2 regions of the Bradyrhizobium sp. Pha-3 genome follow, and region 1 is predicted to be linked to the other one. Evidence: riboswitches for the same ligand, from Rfam matches in the RefSeq annotation. Region 1 holds a riboswitch; the other holds the start of a gene.
The links. A riboswitch is a leader RNA that binds a small molecule or an ion and turns the genes downstream of it on or off. The one in region 1 is predicted to bind glycine.
Positions count from the first base shown of each region.

Region 2: linked by a shared signal. The riboswitch ahead of gcvT (glycine cleavage system aminomethyltransferase GcvT) and the one ahead of ACE10X_RS27265 (D-amino acid dehydrogenase) in region 1 are both predicted to bind glycine.

Region 1 is NZ_CP170151.1:5,741,794-5,752,502, forward strand. It holds gene ACE10X_RS27255 (ABC transporter substrate-binding protein) at 1-370, opposite strand, end outside; gene ACE10X_RS27260 (M20/M25/M40 family metallo-hydrolase) at 636-1,766, shown strand; glycine riboswitch at 1,858-1,964, shown strand; glycine riboswitch at 1,968-2,082, shown strand; gene ACE10X_RS27265 (D-amino acid dehydrogenase) at 2,050-3,507, shown strand; gene ACE10X_RS27270 (ABC transporter permease) at 3,668-4,609, shown strand; gene ACE10X_RS27275 (ABC transporter permease) at 4,613-5,500, shown strand; gene ACE10X_RS27280 (ABC transporter ATP-binding protein) at 5,497-7,161, shown strand; gene ACE10X_RS27285 (M81 family metallopeptidase) at 7,490-9,010, shown strand; gene ACE10X_RS27290 (M20 aminoacylase family protein) at 9,018-10,190, shown strand; gene ACE10X_RS27295 (amidase) at 10,183-10,709, shown strand, end outside.
Region 2 is NZ_CP170151.1:5,904,466-5,915,174, forward strand. It holds gene ACE10X_RS28085 (NADP-dependent isocitrate dehydrogenase) at 1-643, shown strand, start outside; gene ACE10X_RS28090 (DUF3455 domain-containing protein) at 680-1,180, shown strand; partial or broken gene ACE10X_RS28095 (IS630 family transposase) at 1,370-2,316, shown strand; gene ACE10X_RS28100 (cyclic nucleotide-gated ion channel) at 2,334-3,584, opposite strand; gene alaS (alanine--tRNA ligase) at 3,596-6,283, opposite strand; glycine riboswitch at 6,486-6,574, shown strand; gene gcvT (glycine cleavage system aminomethyltransferase GcvT) at 6,716-7,861, shown strand; gene gcvH (glycine cleavage system protein GcvH) at 7,882-8,247, shown strand; gene gcvP (aminomethyl-transferring glycine dehydrogenase) at 8,404-10,709, shown strand, end outside.

The DNA of each region.
Region 1 (10,709 bases):
GCAGCGAGGCGACGCAGTCTTCCGCGGTGACCGGCGCGCCGTCGTGCCATTTCAGGCCGTCGCGCAGCGTGAACGTATAGGTCAGCTTGTCGTCGGAAACCTTCCAGTCCGCCATCTGCGGCTGGATCTTGAAATTGGAATCCGTCGCCAGCAGCGTGTCATAGATCATGTAACCATGATCGCGGGTGATGTAGGCCGTGGTCATGATCGGATCGATGACGCGCAGATCCGAATGCATCACCGCGGTGATGGTCTTGCCCGCGGCCATCGCCTGCGGTGCGAATGACAATTCCTGCGGCGCGAACGACAGCGCGAGCGCCGACAACGCAGCCGCTAGCGTGCGGCGCTTCCAACGCGAGATAGGGAACATGCAATCTCTCCTGACATGTAACTGGTCAAAGCCGGCTTATTCGTTATGCATGCGGTTCGTTATTTAGGCGAACTAACATGCTGTATGGCTTGTGAAATCGAGACTTGCACCAAGCGCCAAGCGCGTCAATCGGTTTCAGGTCGCATCGGACGTACACAAACGAATGAGGCCGCACGCCAGATTTTGGCTTTACAAAATCGTCGGCTGAGATTTTCGTAACGCGCGCGCGATGCCGGCGCCGTCAGAACAACAAGAGAGAAAAACGATGAACCCAGCCAATCTCCCCTTTGATTCCGAAACGATGCTGCAGGGCCTGCGCAGCTGGGTGGAATGCGAAAGCCCGACCTGGGACGCGGCCGCGGTCGAGCGCATGCTCGATCTCGCCGCCCGCGAGATGGCGATCATGGGTGCGACGATCGAGCGCATCGCCGGACGCCAGGGCTTCGCGGGCTGCGTCCGCGCCCGTTTCCCCCATCCGAAACAAGGCCAGCCCGGCATCCTGATCGCCGGCCATCTGGACACCGTGCACCCGGTCGGCACCATCGAAAAGCTGAAGTGGCGGCGCGAAGGCAACAAGTGCTTCGGGCCGGGCATCTTCGACATGAAGGGCGGCAACTATCTGTCGATCGAGGCGATCAGGCAGTTGGCGCGCGCCTCCTTCACGACACCGCTGCCGATCACCGTGCTGTTCACCCCCGATGAAGAGGTCGGCACGCCGTCGACGCGCGACATCATCGAGGCGGAAGCCGCGCGCAACAAATACGTGCTGGTGCCGGAGCCCGGTCGGCCGAACAACGGCGTCGTCACCGGCCGCTATGCGATCGCGCGCTTCAATCTGGAAGCCACAGGCAAGCCCAGCCATGCCGGCGCGACGCTGTCTTCCGGGCGTTCCGCGATCCGCGAGATGGCGCGGCAGATCATCGCCATCGACGGCATGACCACCGAGGACTGCACGTTCTCGGTCGGCATCGTGCATGGCGGCCAGTGGGTCAATTGCGTCGCGACGACCTGCACCGGCGAAGCGCTCAGCATGGCCAAGCGCCAGGCCGATCTCGACCGTGGCGTCGAGCGCATGCTGGCATTGTCGGGCACCGCCAACGACGTGACCTTCAAGGTGACGCGCGGCGTCACGCGCCCGGTGTGGGAGCCCGACGCGGGCACCATGGCGCTGTATGAAAAGGCAAAGGGCCTTGCGGCGGCGATGGGTCTCGATCTGCCGCACGGCAGCGCCGGCGGCGGCTCGGACGGCAACTTCACGGGCGCGATGGGCATCCCCACGCTCGACGGCCTCGGCGTTCGCGGCGCCGATGCGCATACGCTCAACGAACATATCGAGGTCGACAGCCTCGCCGAGCGCGGCCGCCTGATGGCGGCATTGTTGGCGACGCTGGACTGACATCGATTGCACTGCACAACACGTTGGCACTGCCGGACCGAAATTTAGCCTTGTCCATTTTTAAGGCTTCGCCTACGGTCCGGCCGTCCAACGCGATGATGCGGGAGAGATCGAAGCGACAACATTCGTGTTGTTGCCTTCGGCGCCGACGGAGCAACCGCCCCGGAAACTCTCAGGCAAAAGGACTGTATCGTCAGGACGATCTGGAGAGAGACGAACATGGCCGCACATCAAGGGCTATGACGTCCACCGAAGGGGATAGTTCGCTTCTGGCTCCGGCCCGATGCGGATCAAGCTCTCAGGTACCGTGACAGATGGGGCGCCGAATGCCGGTTTCACCGGTGGTTCGGCGACTCTAACCCACGGGAGCCTGACAACCATCATGCCACATATCGCGATCATCGGCGCCGGCATCACCGGCGTAACGACGGCCTATGCCCTGCTTGAACGCGGCTACAAGGTGACTGTCCTCGACAGGCATCGCTACGCCGCGATGGAAACCTCGTTCGCCAATGGCGGACAGCTTTCCGCCAGCAACGCCGAAGTCTGGAACAGTGCTGCGACCATCCTCAAGGGTCTGCGCTGGATGCTCAGAAGCGACGCGCCGCTGCTGATGAACCCGAAGCCGAGCTGGCACAAATATTCCTGGATCGGCGAGTTCGTCGGCCACATCGGCCGCTATCGCAGCAACACCATCGAGACCACGCGGCTCGCAATCGAAGCGCGCAAGCACCTGTTCTCGATCGCACAGCGCGAGAACATCGCCTTCGATCTCGAGCGCCGCGGCATCCTGCACGTCTATCACGACAGGGCCGGGTTCGAGGCGGGCCTCAAGGTCAACACGCTGCTGCAGCAAGGCGGGCTCGACCGCCGGCCGGTGACATCAGACGAAATCCGCGTCATCGAACCCGCGCTGCGGACAACCTGCTATGGCGGCTTCTTCACGCCGTCGGACGCGACCGGCGATATCCACAAATTCACGCGCGGGCTTGCCGACGCCTGCGTCCGCCGTGGCGCGAGCTTTGTCCACGAAGCCGACGTCGACACGATCGCACGCGGCGAAGACGGCTTCCGCATCGGCTGGAACGAAGCTGCTTCACATGATGCTGTGGTCGCGACGCGGCATCAATTGCAAGCGGACGGGATCGTGATTTGCGCCGGCGTGGCGAGCCGCCACTTCGCCAGCCTGCTCAACGACCGCGTCAATGTCTATCCGGTGAAGGGCTATTCGATCACGGTGCAACTCGATGCGCCGCAAAGCCGGAATGCGGCCCCAACCGTCAGCCTGCTCGATGAAGCTGCGAAGATTGTCACCAGCCGGCTCGGCGCCGACCGCTTCCGCGTCGCCGGCACCGCCGAGTTCAACGGCTTCAACCGCGACATTCGCGCCGACCGCATTCAACCGCTGGTGGACTGGGTGCGGCATCATTTCCCAAACATCGATACGTCGAAAGTCGTGCCATGGGCGGGTTTGCGCCCGATGATGCCGAACATGATGCCGGTGGTTCGCGCCGGACGAATTCCGGGCGTGTTCTACAATACGGGCCACGGTCATCTCGGCTGGACGCTCTCGGCGGCGACGGCGCAGATGGTGGCCCAGGCGATCGACGATTGGCGCGACCTCGACGCGCCGCCGATGGCGCCGTCATTCGGTGGCGGGCTCGACGTGCCTGCCAACGCGCGCAAAGCTGAAATCAATCCACCTTCCAGTGGACTGCTTCGAACTTCACCGGAGGAATAATCGCGGCCAACAGGACTGATTAGCTGCACCGCAAAAACCGCAGCACCGATGGCATGGGACTTGCTCAAGTTCTACCGTGAGTCTGCTACCATCTGTGCTACGGTCTGGTGTGCAACGGTCCCGCTGGGGACTCCATCGACCACAACCCAACGGATCAAATTTGCTCGGATATCTGCTTCGCCGCATCCTCGCCGCCATTCCCGTGATGGGCGTGGTGGCTCTGTTCGTGTTCCTGTTGCTGCGGCTGACGCCGGGCGACCCGGCCGCCATCCTCGCCGGCGACAACGCGACTCCCGAACAGCTCGAACGCATTCGGACCTCGCTTGGTCTGAACGAGCCGATCTACATCCAGTTCTATACCTGGGTCGCCAAGTTGCTGCACGGCGACCTTGGCGTCTCCCTGATCTCGAACAAGCCGATCCTCGAGATGATCGGCCCGCGTCTCGAGCCGTCGATCTCGGTCGCGCTGGCCACCATCATCCTCTCGATCCTGGTGGCGGTGCCGCTCGGCGTGATCGCGGCGTGGAAACACGGCACCTGGATCGACCGCTTCGTGATGGGACTGTCGGTGCTCGGCTTCTCGGTGCCGGTGTTCGTGATCGGCTATGTGCTGATCCAGATCTTTGCGATTGATCTGCGCTGGGTTCCAGTGCAGGGCTTCAAGAGCATCTCGGCCGGCTTCGGCCCGTTCTTCGAGCGCATCATCCTGCCGACTTGCACCCTCTCCTTCATCTATGTCGCTCTGATCGCGCGCATGACGCGGGCCTCGATGCTCGACGTGCTCGGCGAGGATTACGTGCGCACGGCGCGGGCCAAGGGCATCGGCGAGACCGGCGTGCTGCTGCGCCATGCGCTGCGCAATGCGGCCGTGCCGGTCATCACGGTGATCGGTTCCGGCTTCGCGCTGTTGATCTCCGGCGTCGTCGTCACCGAAAGCGTGTTCAACCTGCCCGGCATCGGCCGCCTCACCGTCGATGCGGTGCTGGCGCGCGACTATCCGGTGATCCAGGCGATGATCCTGTTGACGTCGGGTATCTACGTCGCGGTCAATCTGTTGATCGACCTCGCCTACACCCTGCTCGATCCTCGTATCCGGTACTGAGCAATGGCGATCGAAACCCTTCCCGAATCCTCTATTCCCGTCACCCGGCCGTTCCGCGTCAAGTTCGGCTTCCTGACGTCGACGCCGATCATCGCGATTGCGACGATCTGCCTCGCCCTCATCATCCTGATGGCGATCTTCGCGCCGCTGCTTGCGCCGCACGATCCCCTGCTGTTGACGCCGTCGCAGCGGCTGAAGCCGTCGAGCGCGCAATATCTGCTCGGCACCGACGCCTATGGCCGCGACCTGTTGTCGCGCATCATCTACGGCGCACGGATCTCGCTGGTGATCGGGCTCGGCGCCGCCGTCTGTTCGATCGCCATCGGCCTTCTGATCGGCCTCGTCGCCGGCTTCTTCCGCTGGGTCGATGCGGTGCTGATGCGCGTGATGGACGGCTTGATGGCGATCCCCGCCATCCTGCTCGCGATCGCCGTGGTGTCGCTGTCGGGTGCCAGCATCTGGACCGTGATGGTCGCGATCACCATCCCCGAGATCCCGCGCGTGGCGCGGCTGGTGCGCTCGGTGGTGCTGACCGCACGCGAGGAACCTTATGTCGAGGCCGCGATCTCGCTCGGCACCAGCCTGCCGAAGATCATGTGGCGGCATTTGATGCCGAACACCATCGCGCCGCTGATCGTGCAAGGCACCTATGTCTGCGCCTCCGCGATCCTGACCGAGGCGATCCTGTCGTTCCTCGGCGCCGGCATCTCGCCGGAAACGCCGACCTGGGGCAACATCATGGCTGAAGGCCGCGCCTATTTCCAGGTCAAGCCGTCGCTGATCTTCTGGCCGGGGCTGCTGCTCTCGATCGCCATTCTCAGCGTCAACCTGATCGGCGACGCCGCGCGCGACGCGCTCGATCCCCGCATGAAGCAGCGTGAGGGCAAGTGACCGCAACCAACTCTTCCAACGTCGTCCTCGACATCAACAATCTCGTCGTCGGCCTCGGCCGCAAGGCGGATGCGCATCGCATCATCGACGACCTGTCGCTACAGGTACGTGAAAGCGAGACGCTGTGCCTGGTCGGCGAAAGCGGCTCGGGCAAGTCGGTGACATCGCTCACCGTGATGGGCCTGCTGCAGAAGGGCACGCTGGTGCCGTCTGGCGGCAGCGTCAAACTGGTCGGCGAGGAACTGCTCACCGCCAGCGACCGGCGGCTGCGCCAGCTCCGCGCCACGCGGATGGCGATGATCTTCCAGGAGCCGATGACCGCGCTCAATCCCGTCGTGCCGGTCGGCCGCCAGATCGACGAGGTGCTGCGCGCCCACACTGATCTCGACTCCCGCGCGCGGCGCCAGAAGATCCTGGCGATGATGGAGCATGTGCGGCTGCCGGACGTCGAGCGCATCTTCTCCTCCTACCCGCACCGCCTGTCGGGCGGACAGCGCCAGCGCATCATGATCGCGATGGCATTGGTTCTGGAGCCGAAGCTCCTGATCGCCGATGAGCCGACCACTGCGCTCGACGTCACCACGCAGAAGCAGATCCTCACCTTGATCCGCGACCTGCAACGCGACCACGGCACCGCTGTTCTGTTCATCACCCACGACATGGGCGTGGTGGCCGAGATCGCCGACCGCGTCGCGGTGATGCGACACGGCCGCCTTGTCGAAACCGGCCCGCTGCAGGACGTGCTGCGCAATCCGAAGATGGAGTACACCCGCAATCTTTTGTCCTCGGTGCCGAGCCTGGTGCCGCGCGCGCCGCGCCCGGAGACGACCGAGCCGGTGGTGCTGGAAGCCAACGAGCTCAGCAAGGTCTACCGGGAGCGGTCGCTGTACGGCAAAGCCCGCGAGGTCGCCGCCGCCAGCGACGTTACCCTCACCTTGCGCAAGGGCCGCACGCTCGGCATCGTCGGCGAAAGCGGTTCCGGCAAGTCGACGGTGGCGCGCTGCATCGTCCGCCTGATCGATCCGACCTCGGGCGGGGTGCGCCTCGCCGGCCGCGAGATCTCCGACCTGTCGCGCCGGCTGTTGCAGCCGCATCGCCAGAAGATCCAGATCATCTTCCAGGACCCTTACCGCTCGCTCAATCCGCGCGTCACCGTCGGCGAGAGCATCGCGGAAGGCCCGGTCAATTACGGCATGCCGCGCAAGGACGCATTGGCGCGGGCGCGCGAGCTGCTCGAGCTCGTCCATTTGCCGCCCGACGCGATCTCGCGCTATCCGCACCAGTTCTCCGGCGGCCAGCGCCAGCGCATCGCGATCGCGCGCGCGCTGGCGCTCGATCCCGACGTGCTCGTCGCGGATGAGGCGGTGTCCGCACTCGACGTCTCGGTGCAGGCGCAGGTGCTGGATCTGCTCGACGAAATCCAGCGCCGGCTTGGCATCGCGCTGCTGTTCATCACGCATGATTTGCGCGTCGCCGCACAAATCTGCGACGACGTCGCCGTGATGCAACATGGCCGCGTCGTGGAACAGGGACCGGCCGCCGAGGTGCTGACCAATCCGCAGCAGGCCTATACTCGCGCCCTGCTCGATGCGGCGCCCGGACGCGGCTGGGATTTTGCGAATTTCCGCCCGGTTTCGGAAGGCCTCGTGGCAACGGCCTAAGTCTTTAGTATTCCGTAGCCCCGATGGAACGAAGCGAAATCCGGGAAAATCTCAGCCGCCCGAAACACCCCGGATTGCGCTTCGCTCCATCCGGGCTACATGGGCGCTCCCCGTCGCAATGACGGACTGCGCTGAGGGCATGCAAATCCGCCGGTGCTCCACGGCTTGCGCTTGGCGCGACGACACGCTTAACGTCGCGCGCTAGAGCGTGGCCCTGACGGTGGACACCGGTCTTCCCCGGAGATCACGCTCCAACCAACGAGATGAGATCATGACGCGCGTCGTTGTGATCGCATCATAATCGAAGAAACGTATCGAGACCAACTTGATGACCCGCATTGCCGTTGGCGGCTTCCTGCACGAGACCAATACCTTCGCACCGACGAAGGCAACCTATGACGATTTCGTGCACGGCGGCGGCTGGCCGTCGATGACGCATGGCGCCGACGTGCTCAAGGTCATGCGCAAGATCAATGTCGGCCTTGCCGGGTTTGTCGAGGCGGCAGAAGCCAATGGCTGGGAGCTGGTGCCGACGATCTTCGCCGCGGCGAGCCCGTCGGCGCATGTCAGCAAGGATGCGTTCGAGCGGATCGTGACCGAAATGGTCGACGGCATCGCCGCGGCCGGACCGATCGACGCCGTCTATCTCGATCTGCACGGCGCCATGGTCACCGAGCATTACGACGACGGCGAAGGCGAAACGCTTGCCCGCGTGCGCAAGGCGATCGGCAACGACCTGCCGCTGGTGGCGAGCCTCGATCTGCATGCGAACGTCTCACCGAAGATGATCGAACATGCCGATGCGCTGATTGCCTACCGCACCTATCCGCATGTCGACATGGCCGAAACCGGCCGCGCCTGCGCCCGGCATCTGGCGCTGATGCTCAAGTCCAGGCAGCGCTTCGCTAAGGCATTCCGGCAATTGCCGTTCCTGATCCCGATCAGCTGGCAGTGCACCAACGACCAGCCCACAAAAGGCATCTATCAAAAGCTCGCCGCGCTCGAGAGCGACGCCGTGCCGACGCTGTCGTTTGCGCCCGGCTTCCCCGCAGCCGATTTCAGGGATTGCGGGCCGAGCGTGTTCGCCTATGGCCGGACCCAGGCCGAAGCGGATGCCGCCGCCGACAAGGTCGTCGCGCTGGTCGAAGGCCATGAGGACGATTTCGACGGCCGGATCTATTCGCCCGACGAAGGCGTGCGGCTGGCGATGGAACTGGCGAAATCGGCCAGCAAGCCGATCATCATCGCCGACACCCAGGACAATCCCGGCGCCGGAGGCGATTCCGACACCACCGGCATGCTGCGCGCGCTGGTGCGCAACAGAGCCAGTGCCGCAACCGGCGTGATCTACGACCCGCAATCCGCGAAGGCCGCGCACACGGCCGGCGTCGGCGCGTCAGTCACGCTCGAGCTCGGCGGCAAGTCCGGCATTCCCGGCGACGCGCCATACCGGGAGACTTTTGTCGTCGAACAGCTGTCGGATGGAAAATTCGTGGCTCCAGGCCCCTATTTCGGCGGCCGCGACATGGATATGGGTCCCTCGGCCTGCCTGCGGGTCGGCGACGTCCGCGTCGTGGTCGGCTCCTACAAGGCCCAGCTTGCCGATCAGGCGATGTACCGCTATGTCGGCATCGAGCCGACGGCACAGAAGATTTTGGTCAACAAGAGCTCGGTGCACTTCCGCGCCGATTTCGAGCCGATCGCCGAGAAACTGCTGATCTGCGCCGCTCCCGGCGCGATGCCCGCCGATACCGCCACGCTGCCGTGGAGACATCTGCGTCCCGGCGTCCGTATCAAGCCGAACGGCCCTGCTTTCACCCCCACCTCCCCATCACGCACAAACGGATAGAGAGATCATGCCGACCATTGAGCGCATCGACAGTTTTGCCGACGAACTCACCGCCATCAGACGGGATCTGCATGCGCATCCCGAGATCGGCTTCGAGGAGGTCCGCACCTCAGGCATCGTCGCCGACAAGCTGACGAGCTGGGGCATCGAGGTGCATCGCGGCCTCGGCGGCACCGGCGTGGTCGGCGTGCTCAAGGGCAAGGGCAACGGCACCAAGAAGATCGGCCTGCGCGCCGACATGGACGCGCTGCCGATGGAGGAGAACACCAATCTGAAGTGGCGTTCGACGATTCCCGGCCGCTTCCACGGCTGCGGCCATGACGGCCACACCACGATGCTGCTCGGCTCGGCACGCTATCTCGCCGAGACCCGCAATTTCGACGGCACCGTGCATTTCATCTTCCAGCCGGCCGAGGAAGGCCTCGGCGGCGCCCGCGCCATGATCAAGGACGGCCTGTTCAAGCAGTTCCCCTGCGACGAGGTCTATGGCCTACACAACGCGCCCGACCTGAACCATGGCGAGATCGCGATCCTGCCGGGCCCGGCAATGGCCGCAGCCGACTTCTTCGACATCAGGATCCAGGGCTACGGCGCGCATGGCGCGATGCCGGAGCGCTCCAAGGACGCCGTTGTGATCGCAATGACGCTCGGACAGGCGTTGCAGTCGATCGTCAGCCGCAACGTCGATCCGCTGCAGGCGGCGGTGCTGTCGATCACGCAGATCCATTCCGGGTCGGCGTACAACGTCATTCCCGGCGAAGCCTGGATGTGCGGCACGGTGCGCTGCTTCTCCGACGAGATCCGTGAGCTGATCCGCAAGCGCATGCGCGAAATCTCCGCCGGCTTTGCGGCGGCATATGGCGCCGAAATCTCGGTCGATATCCGCGATGGCTTCAGCGTGCTGGTGAACCAGGAAGAACAGTCCCGCGTCGTCGAGGAAGTCGCGCGCACCGTCGTCGACCCCGCCAAGGTGATCACGCGCTCGACGCCCAAGATGGGCAGCGAGGATTTCGCCGACATGATGCAGGCCATTCCCGGCGCCTATTTCTGGGTCGGCCATGACGGCTCCGTGCCCGTTCACAATCCCGGTTACGTTCTCGACGACAAGATCCTGCCGATCGGCGCCAGCATGTTCGCCCGCATCATCGAGAAACGCATGCCGGCAGGTGCGCATGCATAAGCCCAAAGGGGACGCCATCACGTCGCTGCACGATCTCTCCGCCGTCGACCTGCTCGCCGGCTATCGTGCCAAGCAGTTCTCGCCGTCCGAGGTGCTGGAGGAAATCATCTCCCAGGTCGCGACCTGGGAGCCGCACATCAAGGCGCTGTATCTGTACGACCCGGAAGGGGCGCGGAAGGTCGCCAAGACCTCAACCGAGCGCTGGCAGCAAGCCGAGCCGGCCGGCACGCTCGATGGCGTTCCCGCCACCATCAAGGACAATGTCGCGACTAAGGGGCAGCCGGTGCCGCTAGGCGCGGCGAGCGTCAAGCTGGCGCCCGCGGAGAAGGATGCACCGCCGGCGGCGCGGCTGCGCGAGGCCGGCTGCGTGATCTTCTCCAAGACCACGATGCCGGACTACGGCATGCTGTCGTCGGGCCTGTCGTCGTTCCATCCCCTGACCCGCAATCCCTGGGATGTCAGCAAGAACCCCGGCGGCTCGAGCGCCGGCGCGGGCGCGGCAGGCGCAGCCGGCTACGG
Region 2 (10,709 bases), 160 kb from region 1:
CCGCGCCTCGTTCAACTACGGCCTGATGCGCAACTACCCGGTCTATCTGTCGACCAAGAACACGATTCTGAAGGTCTATGACGGCCGCTTCAAGGACATCTTCCAGGACGTCTTCGACCGCGAGTTCAAGAAGGAATTCGACGCCAAGGGCCTGACCTACGAGCACCGCCTGATCGACGACATGGTGGCCTCGGCGCTGAAATGGTCCGGCGGCTATGTCTGGGCCTGCAAGAACTATGACGGCGACGTGCAGTCCGACACCGTGGCCCAGGGCTACGGCTCGCTCGGCCTGATGACCTCGGTGCTGCTCACCCCGGACGGCAAGACCGTGGAAGCCGAGGCCGCCCACGGCACCGTGACCCGCCACTACCGCGAGCACCAGAAGGGCAAGGAGACCTCGACCAACTCGATCGCGTCGATCTTCGCCTGGACCCGTGGCCTCGTCCATCGCGCCAAGCTCGACAACAACGAGGCGCTGGCGAAGTTCGCCACCACCCTGGAGAAGGTCTGCGTCGCGACCGTTGAGGAGGGCTACATGACCAAGGACCTCGCGCTCCTGGTCGGCGCCGACCAGCGCTGGCTCTCGACCACCGGATTCCTCGACAAGGTGTCCGACAACCTCGTGAAGGCGATCGCGGCCTGAGGCCGTCATCCTGGGAAGACAGGTGCGAGCATGACCATGGCCCTTGTCAGAGCCGTCGTGCTCGCATCGTTCGCGCTCACCGGGTCGGCGGCATTCGCTGCCGATCCCCTGCCCGACGCCGTCGCGGCGCCAGGCGAGTCCCCGGTTCTGTCGGTCCATGCCGAGGGCGTCCAGGTCTATGAGTGCAAGCCGGTCACCGACGGCAAGCTCGCCTGGTCGTTCCGCGAACCGGTCGCGACCCTGATCGCCGATGGCCGCACGGTCGGCCGGCATTATGCGGGTCCGAACTGGGAGCATGTCGACGGCAGCGCCGTGACCGCCCGCACCGCCGGCAGCGCACCCGGCGCAAAGCCTTCCGACATTGCCTGGCTGAAGCTCGAGGTGATTGCCCACCGCGGCAACGGCGTGCTCTCCAGCATCGCAACCGTGCAGCGGATCAACACCTCGGGCGGCGAGCTCAGCGGGGCCTGCGACAAATCGGGCGCGCTGAAGGGCGCGGCGTATTCGGCGGATTACGTGTTCCTGCGACGGGACTGAGCGTTTTCGGGCGAAGTGGGTAGCCGGTCCGCGTGAAGAAAACGCGTCAAACGAAGAATCGAGAGCCTCGTTCCGATTCAATCGGAATGAGGTTCTAGAGCGTGATCGCTTAGGTCTGAATCGATTGGGGATTCCCAAATCAGCGGAGTTCTGATTCACGATGCTGGCTGGGGTGGAGGCCAGCATCCGATGGGACGGGCCTATTCTCTTGACTTGCGCGAGCGCGTTGTTGCCGCGGTAGCGGCGGGAGAAAGCTGCCGGTCGGTGGCGGCCACCTTCAAGGTCAGCGTTGCCAGCGTGGTGAAGTGGTCGCAGCGGTTCCGTGCGACCGGAAGCGCGGCGGCGCGGCAGATGGGCGGCAATCGTCCCTACGCGCTGTCTTCCGAACGCGACTGGCTGCTGAAGCGGCTTGCCGAACAGCCGGACGTGACGTTGCGTGCGCTGCTGGCAGAACTGGCAGAGCGCGGGGTCAAGGTCAGCTATTACGCGGTGTGGCACTTCTTCGAACACGAAGGCATCAGCTTCAAAAAAAAGCCTGCACGCCAGCGAACAGGATCGTCCCGACGTCGCCCGGCGGCGGGCGCAATGGCGAAAGTATCAAGGACGGCTTGATCCTTCCCGGCTGGTCTTCATCGACGAAACCTGGGCCAAAACCAACATGACGCGCACCCACGGCCGTGCGCGACGTGGCGAGCGGCTGGTCGCCAAGGCCCCGCACGGCCGCTGGCGGACGCTGACCTTCTTGGCCGCCCTGCGCCATGATCGCATCGATGCGCCCTGCGTGATCGATGGTCCGATCAACGGCGAGAGCTTCCTGGCTTATGTCGATCGAGCAGCTGCTGGTTCCGACACTCAAGCCTGGCGACATCGTCATCATCGACAACCTCGGCAGTCACAAAGGCAAAACCGTCCGTCGCGCCATCCGCGCCGCCGGGGCAAAGCTGTTCTTCCTGCCGCCCTACAGTCCGGATCTCAACCCGATCGAGCAGGTCTTCGCCAAGCTCAAGACCTTGCTCCGAAAGGCTGCCGAGCGAACCGTCGAAGCGACCTGGAAGCGCATCGGCGCCTTACTCGACTGCTTCACGTCGCAGGAATGCGCTAACTACATTGCCAACGCTGGATACGCTTCAACGTGAAGAAATCATGCTCTAGTCTAGTCGCGGATGCCGCCGTCGGTCTCGCGCGGCGCCTGGGCGATCTCTGCGGCGGCCAGGTCGCCGCCGGCCGCGAGCGGATCGGCGAGCCGCGCCTCGGCGGTCTCCCGGACATGCGCGGCGAGCGCCGGCATGCGCTCGATCAGGGCATGGAAGTCCTGCGCATCGAGCACCAGGAGCTTGGTCTTGCGCGTCGCCGTCACCGTGCCGGAGCGGCTGGTCCGCCGCAGCAGCGCGATCTCGCCGAAGAACGCACCGTCGGCAAGCCGCACAAGCTGGCTCGGCAGATCGATCTCGACCTCGCCGGCGGTGATGAAATACATCGATGAGGCCGCATCGCCGCGCCGCACCAGCACTTCGCCGGCCTCGATGGTCTGCGACCGCAATAGTCGCATGATGTCGGAAATATCGGCGGCGCCAAGATGCGAGAACAGCGGCACCCGCGCCAGCATGCCCCAGGTCACGACGAAGTCGCGGCGCCGGACCTCGTCGGCGAACGCGGTCGAGATGATCGCGACCGGCAGCGCGATCATCGCGAAGCCGACCACGATCGCGACTACCGTGACGGTCCGGCCGAGCGGCGTAATCGGGACGACGTCGCCGTAACCGACGGTGCCGAGCGTCACGATCGCCCACCACATCGCCTGCGGCATGGTGCCGAACTTGTCCGGCTGCACTTTGTGCTCGATGGCATAGAGCAGCGAGGCGAACAGCAGCACCGCGCCGGTCAGGATCACCACGCAGCCGAACAGCGTGCGCCGCTCGGCATGCAGCGCCGCCAGCAGCGAGCGCATCGCGGTCGAATAGCGCACCAGCTTGAGGAACGGCAGCATGCCGAACAGCACCAGCGCGGTCTTGTCGCCGATCGCGAGCGCGATGGCCGACGGCAGGAAGGCGAGCAGGTCGATCACGCCGAGCGCCGAGAAGGCGTATTCCAGCCGTGCCCGCGCCGGCGTCATATCGCGCAGCGAGTGGCCGACCACGCTCCAGAGCCGCGCGGCATATTCCAGCGCGAAGGCGATGACCGCCGCGATCTCGATGGTCGTCAGCAGCCAGCCGAATTGCGCATCGATCTCGGGCACGGAGGCCAGAATCGCCGCCAGCACATCGACGGCGATGATGGCGACGATGACCCGGGCAAACCGCAAGCCGCCCGAATGCGGCAGATCATCGCGTTCGAGCAGCTCGTAGAGACGGTCGCGCAGCCCGGGATCGCTGATCGTGGGCTTGAGCGGAGCCGTCGCCACGATCAGCCTCTCCGTCAGGCGCCGGCCGATGCCTGTTGAGTCATGGCCTGTTCGATCGCCGACAGCGCGGCGTCCGCCTTGGCGCCGTCGGGCCCGCCGGCCTGCGCCATGTCGGGCCGGCCGCCCCCGCCCTTGCCGCCGAGCACCTCGGAGCCCTTGCGCACGAGCTCGACCGCGTTGAACCGCGCGGTCAGATCGGCGGTGACGCCGACCACAATGCCGGCCTTGCCGTCCTCGGTGACGCCGACGATCGCGACCACGCCCGAGCCGATCTGCTTCTTGCCGTCGTCGACGAGACTCTTGAGATCCTTGGTCTCGACGCCCTCGACCGCGCGCGCGAGCAGCTTGACGTTGCCGACCTCGCGAACGGCTGAGGCGGCGCCGTTCGACGCACCGCCGCCGCCCATCGCGAGCTTCTTGCGGGCGTCGGACAGATCGCGCTCGAGCTTCTTGCGCTCCTCCATCAGCGCGGCGATGCGCGCCGGCACGTCGTCGATCGTGGTGCGCAGCTCCAGCGCCGCGGTCTTGGCCAGCGCGATGGTGTCGTTGGCGTGCTTGCGCGCGTGATGCCCGGTCAGCGCCTCGATGCGGCGCACGCCGGACGCCACCGCGCCTTCGCTGGTCACCGAGATCATGCCGATGTCGCCGGTGCGGCGGACATGGGTGCCGCCGCAGAGCTCGACCGACCAGCCGAGCGCGTTCTGGCCGTGATCGCGGGCGCTATTGCCCATCGACACGACGCGGACCTCGTCGCCGTACTTCTCGCCGAACAGCGCGCGGGCGCCGGCCTCACGGGCATCGTCGACGCCCATGATCCGGGTGGTGACCTCGTCATTCTCCAGCACGACATCATTGGCGATGTCCTCGATCCGCGCGAGCTCTTCCGGCGTGATCTGCTTCGGATGCACGAAGTCGAAGCGCAGCCGGTCCGGCGTGACCAGCGAGCCGCGCTGGGCGATGTGATCGCCGAGCACCTGGCGCAGCGCCTCGTGCAACAGATGCGTCGCCGAATGGTTGGCGCGGATCGACGAACGCCTGGCATGATCGACCTCGAGCTGCAGCGCGGTGCCGACGCCGAGCGTCCCCTGCTCCACCGTGCCGAGATGCACGAACAGATCGCCGGCCTTCTTCTGCGTGTCGGTGACGCGGAACTTGACGCCCTCGCCGGTGAGCACGCCGATGTCGCCGACCTGGCCGCCGGACTCGCCGTAGAACGGGGTCTGGTTCAGCACGATCGCGCCGCTCTCGCCGGCCTTCAGGCTCTCGACCTCGGCGCCGTCCTTGATCAGCGCCGTCACCGCGCCTTCCGCGCTCTCGGTCTCGTAGCCCAAAAACTCCGTCGCGCCGAGCTTCTCGCGCAGCGGGAACCAAATCGCCTCGCTCGCCGCCTCGCCCGAACCGGCCCAGGAGGCACGCGCCTTCACGCGCTGCCGCTCCATCGCGTCGGTGAAAGACGCCTGGTCGACGCTGATGCCGCGCGACTTCAGCGCGTCCTGCGTCAGATCGAGCGGGAAACCATAGGTGTCGTACAGCGTGAACGCGGTGTCGCCGTCGAACATGTCGCCCTTCTTGAGGCCGGCGCTCTTCTCGTCGAGCAGCGACAATCCGCGCACCAGGGTCTTGCGGAAGCGGGTCTCCTCCAGCCGCAGCGTCTCCTCGATCAGCTTCTCGGCGCGCACCAGATCCGGATAGGCCTGGCCCATCTCGCGGACCAGCGCCCAGACCAGCCGATGCATCAGCGGCTCGCTCGCGCCGAGCAGCTGCGCATGGCGCATCGCGCGGCGCATGATCCGACGCAGCACGTAGCCGCGGCCCTCGTTCGACGGCAGCACGCCATCGGCGATCAGGAAAGCCGACGAACGCAGATGGTCCGCGATCACCCGGTACGACGCCACGTTCTGCGCGTTCGGCCCATGGCCGAGCGCCGACGCCGCCGCATCGATCAGGTTGCGGAACAGGTCGCTCTCGAACACGCTCTCGACGCCCTGCAGGATCGACGCCATGCGCTCGAGGCCCATGCCGGTGTCGATCGAGGGACGCGGCAGCGCCACGCGCTCCTCCTTGGTCACCTGCTCGTACTGCATGAACACCAGGTTCCAGAACTCCAGGAAGCGGTCGCCGTCCTCCTCGGGCGTGCCCGGCGGACCGCCCCAGATGTGCTCGCCGCGGTCGATGAAGATCTCGGAGCACGGACCGCACGGGCCGGTATCGCCCATCGCCCAGAAATTGTCCGAGGTCGCGATCCGGATGATGCGGTCATCCGAGAAGCCGGCGATCTTCTTCCAGTGGCCCGCCGCCTCGTCGTCGTCGTGGTAGACGGTGACGAGCAGCTTGTCCTTGCTCAGCCCGAACTCCTTCGTGATCAGGTTCCAGGCGAGCTCGATCGCGCGCTCCTTGAAGTAATCGCCGAACGAGAAGTTGCCGAGCATCTCGAAGAAGGTGAGATGGCGCGCGGTGTAGCCGACATTGTCGAGATCGTTATGCTTGCCGCCGGCGCGCACGCATTTCTGCGCCGTGGTGGCGCGCTGATAGGCACGCTTCTCGATCCCGGTGAAGACGTTCTTGAACTGCACCATGCCGGCATTGTTGAACATCAGGGTCGGGTCGTTGCGCGGCACCAGCGGCGACGACGCCACGACCTCGTGGCCGTTCGCCTTGAAGTAGTTCAGAAAGGTCGACCTGATCTCGTTGACGCTGCTCATGTTCATCCAATCGGAAATAGGGGCCGGCCAAGCGCAGAAAGGCGTCGTTTTCCGGCCGAACGCTTTTAGACATTGCCAGCTGCGGTGTCCAGAAACTGTGCAGGCGGATCATGGGCTTGCCGCGGCAGCACAAAGCCCATTGGATAGTTGCTGCAGCTGCGTTGACAGTCTTGGTGGCGCCGTGTTTTCTACCTACCTATACCTAGTCACGTCGGGAGAGACCGGCCTTACCGCCGGCGCCGAAGGAGCAACCGCCCCGGAAACTCTCAGGCAAAAGGACCGCGTGACGTCTGACATCTGGAAAGAGACGCTGGGGTTCGCCCCGATGCGTCCGCCGACGGGATAATACTCTCAGGCACAGCGACAGATGGGGCTTTCTGCAGGTTTCTCAAGGGGAAATAGGTCCCCGATGGGAACCGCGAGGGCCCTGTGATGCTTGTACGCGAAACTTCCCCGCTGAAACAGACCCCTCTGCACGCGCTGCACCTGGCGCGCGGCGCCAAGATGGTGCCGTTCGCCGGCTACGACATGCCGGTGCAATATGCGGCCGGCGTGCTGAAGGAGCATCTGCACACCCGCAAGGAAGCCGGCCTGTTCGACGTGTCGCACATGGGCCAGCTCGCGCTGAAGGCCAAATCCGGCAAGGTCGCCGACGCGGCGCTCGCGCTTGAAAAACTAGTGCCGCAAGACATCGTCGGTATCGCACCGGGACGGCAGCGCTACGCGCAATTCACCAACAATGACGGCGGTCTGCTCGACGACCTGATGGTCGCGAATTTCGGCGATCACCTGTTCCTGGTGGTCAACGCCGCCTGCAAGGCCGAGGACGAGGCGCATCTGCGCACTAGCCTCGCCGACGCTTGCGAGATCGTATCGCTGGCCGACCGCGCGCTGATCGCGCTGCAGGGGCCGAAGGCCGAATCAGCGCTGGCGAAACTTTGTGCAGATGTCAGTTCGATGAAATTCATGGACGCCGGTCCGCGCCGCGTCGGCGACGTCGACTGCTTCGTCTCGCGCTCCGGCTATACCGGCGAGGACGGCTTTGAGATTTCCGTGCCCGCAGACAAGGTGGAAGCCCTGGTCACCGCGCTGCTCGACAATCCCGACGTGTTGCCGATCGGGCTCGGCGCGCGCGACAGCCTGCGGCTCGAGGCCGGGCTGTGCCTCTATGGTCACGACATCGACACCACGACGACGCCGGTCGAAGGCGCGCTGGAATGGTCGGTGCAGAAGGTTCGCCGCAGCGGCGGCGCCCGCGCCGGCGGCTTCCCGGGCGCCGACAAGATTCTCGCGCAGTTCGCAAATGGCGCCGCGCGCCGGCGGGTCGGCCTGAAGCCCGACGGCCGCGCCCCGGTGCGCGAAGGCGCCGCATTGTTCGCCGATGCCGCCTCGACCGAGCAGATCGGCAAGGTGACCTCGGGCGGCTTCGGCCCGAGCCTCAATGCGCCGGTCGCGATGGGCTATCTGCCGACCGCCCTTTCCGCCGTCGGCACCACCGTTTTCGCCGAAGTGCGCGGCCAGCGGCTCCCGCTGAAAGTCGCCGCCACGCCCTTCGTCCCCAATACCTACAAACGCTAAACGCCAAAGGATCGATCCCCATGACGACGCTGTACACGTCCGACCACGAATGGCTCCGCATCGAGGGCGACGTCGCCACGATCGGCATCACCGACTATGCGCAGTCGCAGCTCGGCGACGTCGTGTTCGTCGAACTGCCCAAGGTCGGCCGCAGCCTGAAGAAGGCCGAGGCCGCCGCTGTCGTCGAATCCGTCAAGGCCGCCTCCGACGTCTACGCGCCGATCACCGGCGAGGTGGTCGAGGTCAACGAGGCGCTCGCCGCCGAGCCCGCGCTGGTCAATTCGGACGCCGGCGGCAAGGCCTGGTTCTTCAAGATGAAGATTGCCGACAAGGGCGAGCTCGGCGGCCTGATGGACGAGGCCGCCTACGCTGCGCACACCGCCTGAGAGAATGAAGCAGATTGCGACCACACCCCCACTGTCATCGCCCGGCTTGACCGGGCGACCCAGTACGCCGCGGCCCTTCGGCTTAATCACTGATGTCCCGGCGTACTGGATACCCCGCTTTCGCGGGGTATGACGGCTGACAACGAGGACCACGTCATGAACGCGCCCTTCAAGCCGATCAACGAAGCCGCCACCGATTTCGTCCGCCGCCACATCGGACCATCGCCGCGAGACATCAACGCGATGCTGGAGACAGTCGGCGCCGCGAGTCTGCAGGCGCTGATGAATGAGACGCTGCCGGCGTCGATCCTTCAGAAGGCGCCGCTCGATCTTGGCCGGGCGCTGAGCGAGACCGAGGCGCTCGCGCATATGAGCGAGCTCGCCGCGCAGAACCAGGTGTTCACCTCGCTGATCGGCCAGGGCTATTCCGGCACCATCCTGCCCGCGGTGATCCAGCGCAACATCCTGGAGAACCCGGCCTGGTACACCGCCTATACGCCGTATCAGCCGGAGATCAGCCAGGGCCGGCTCGAAGCCCTGTTCAACTTCCAGACCATGATCTGCGACCTCACCGGGCTCGACGTCGCCAACGCCTCGCTGCTCGACGAAGCGACGGCCGCGGCGGAAGCGATGGCGCTCGCCGAGCGCCACTCGCAGGTCAAGGCAAAGGTGTTCTTCGTCGACAAGGAGGTGCATCCGCAGACGCTGGCGGTGATGCGCACGCGCGCCGCGCCGCTGGGCTGGGCGCTGGTGGTCGGCGATCCCCTGACCGAGCTCGACAACGCCGATGTGCTCGGCGCGCTGCTGCAGTATCCGGGAACATCGGGCGCGGTGCGCGACCTCAAGCCTGCCATCGCATCGCTGCGCGCCAGGGGCGCGCTTGCGATCGTCGCGGCGGACCTGCTGTCGCTGACGCTGCTCACCTCGCCCGGCGAGCTCGGCGCCGACATCGCGATCGGCTCGGCGCAGCGGTTCGGCGTGCCGATGGGTTATGGCGGACCGCACGCCGCCTACATGGCGGTGCGCGACACGTTGAAGCGCTCGCTGCCCGGCCGCCTCGTCGGCCTCTCGGTGGATTCGCGTGGGCAGCCCGCCTATCGCCTCGCACTGCAGACCCGCGAGCAGCATATCCGCCGCGAGAAGGCGACCTCGAACATCTGCACCGCGCAGGTGCTGCTCGCCGTGATCGCCTCGATGTATGCGGTCTATCACGGCCCCGAGGGCTTGACCCATATCGCACGCAGCGTGCATCGCCGCGCGACCGTGCTTGCCGCCGGCCTGCGCAAGCTCGGCTTTGCGCCGACCAGCGAAGCGTTCTTCGACACCGTGACGGTCGAGGCCGGAGCGAAGCTGAACGAGATTGTCTCCCGCGCGCAGGCGGAGCGGATCAATCTGCGCATCGGTGCGACCACGCTCGGCATCGCGCTCGACGAGACCACGACGCCGGAGACGGTCGAGGCGGTGTGGCGCGTGTTCGGCGGCAAGCTCAGCTTTGCCGAGATCGAAGCGGCCGCGCGCGAGGCGCTGCCGAAGGAGCTGCGGCGCACCAGCGCGTTCCTCACCCATCCGGTGTTCAACACCCACCGCTCAGAGACCGAGCTGCTGCGCTACATGCGCAAGCTCAGTGATCGTGACCTCGCGCTCGACCGCGCGATGATCCCGCTCGGCTCCTGCACGATGAAGCTCAACGCCACCACGGAAATGATCCCGCTGACCTGGCCGGCGTTCGGCAATCTGCATCCGTTCGCGCCCGCGGATCAGGCCAAGGGCTATCACGCGCTGTTCAAGCGGCTCGAGCAGTGGCTGTGCGACATCACCGGCTATGACGCGGTGTCATTGCAGCCGAATTCCGGCGCGCAGGGCGAATATGCCGGACTGCTGGCGATCCGCGGCTATCACCTCGCGCGCGGCGAGCCGCACCGCAAGGTGTGCCTGATCCCCTCCTCCGCGCACGGCACCAATCCGGCCTCGGCCGCGATGGTCGGCATGGAGGTCGTGGTTGTGGCGTGCGATGCGCGCGGCGACGTCGACGTCAACGATCTCCGCGCCAAGGCGGAGAAGCATTCGGCCAATCTCGCCGCTGTGATGATCACCTATCCGTCGACCCACGGCGTGTTCGAGGAGCATATCCGCGAGATCTGCGACATCGTGCATGCGCATGGCGGCCAGGTCTATCTCGACGGCGCGAACATGAACGCGCAGGTCGGGCTGTCGCGGCCCGGCGATTACGGCGCCGATGTCAGCCATCTCAATCTGCACAAGACCTTCTGCATCCCGCATGGCGGCGGCGGCCCGGGGATGGGCCCGATCGGCGTGAAGGCGCATCTTGCGCCTTATCTGCCCGGCCATCCCGCAACCGACGGCACGACGGCGCACGCCATCGGCCCGGTGTCGGCCGCGCCGTTCGGCTCGGCGTCGATCCTGACCATCTCCTACATCTACATCCTGATGATGGGCGGCGA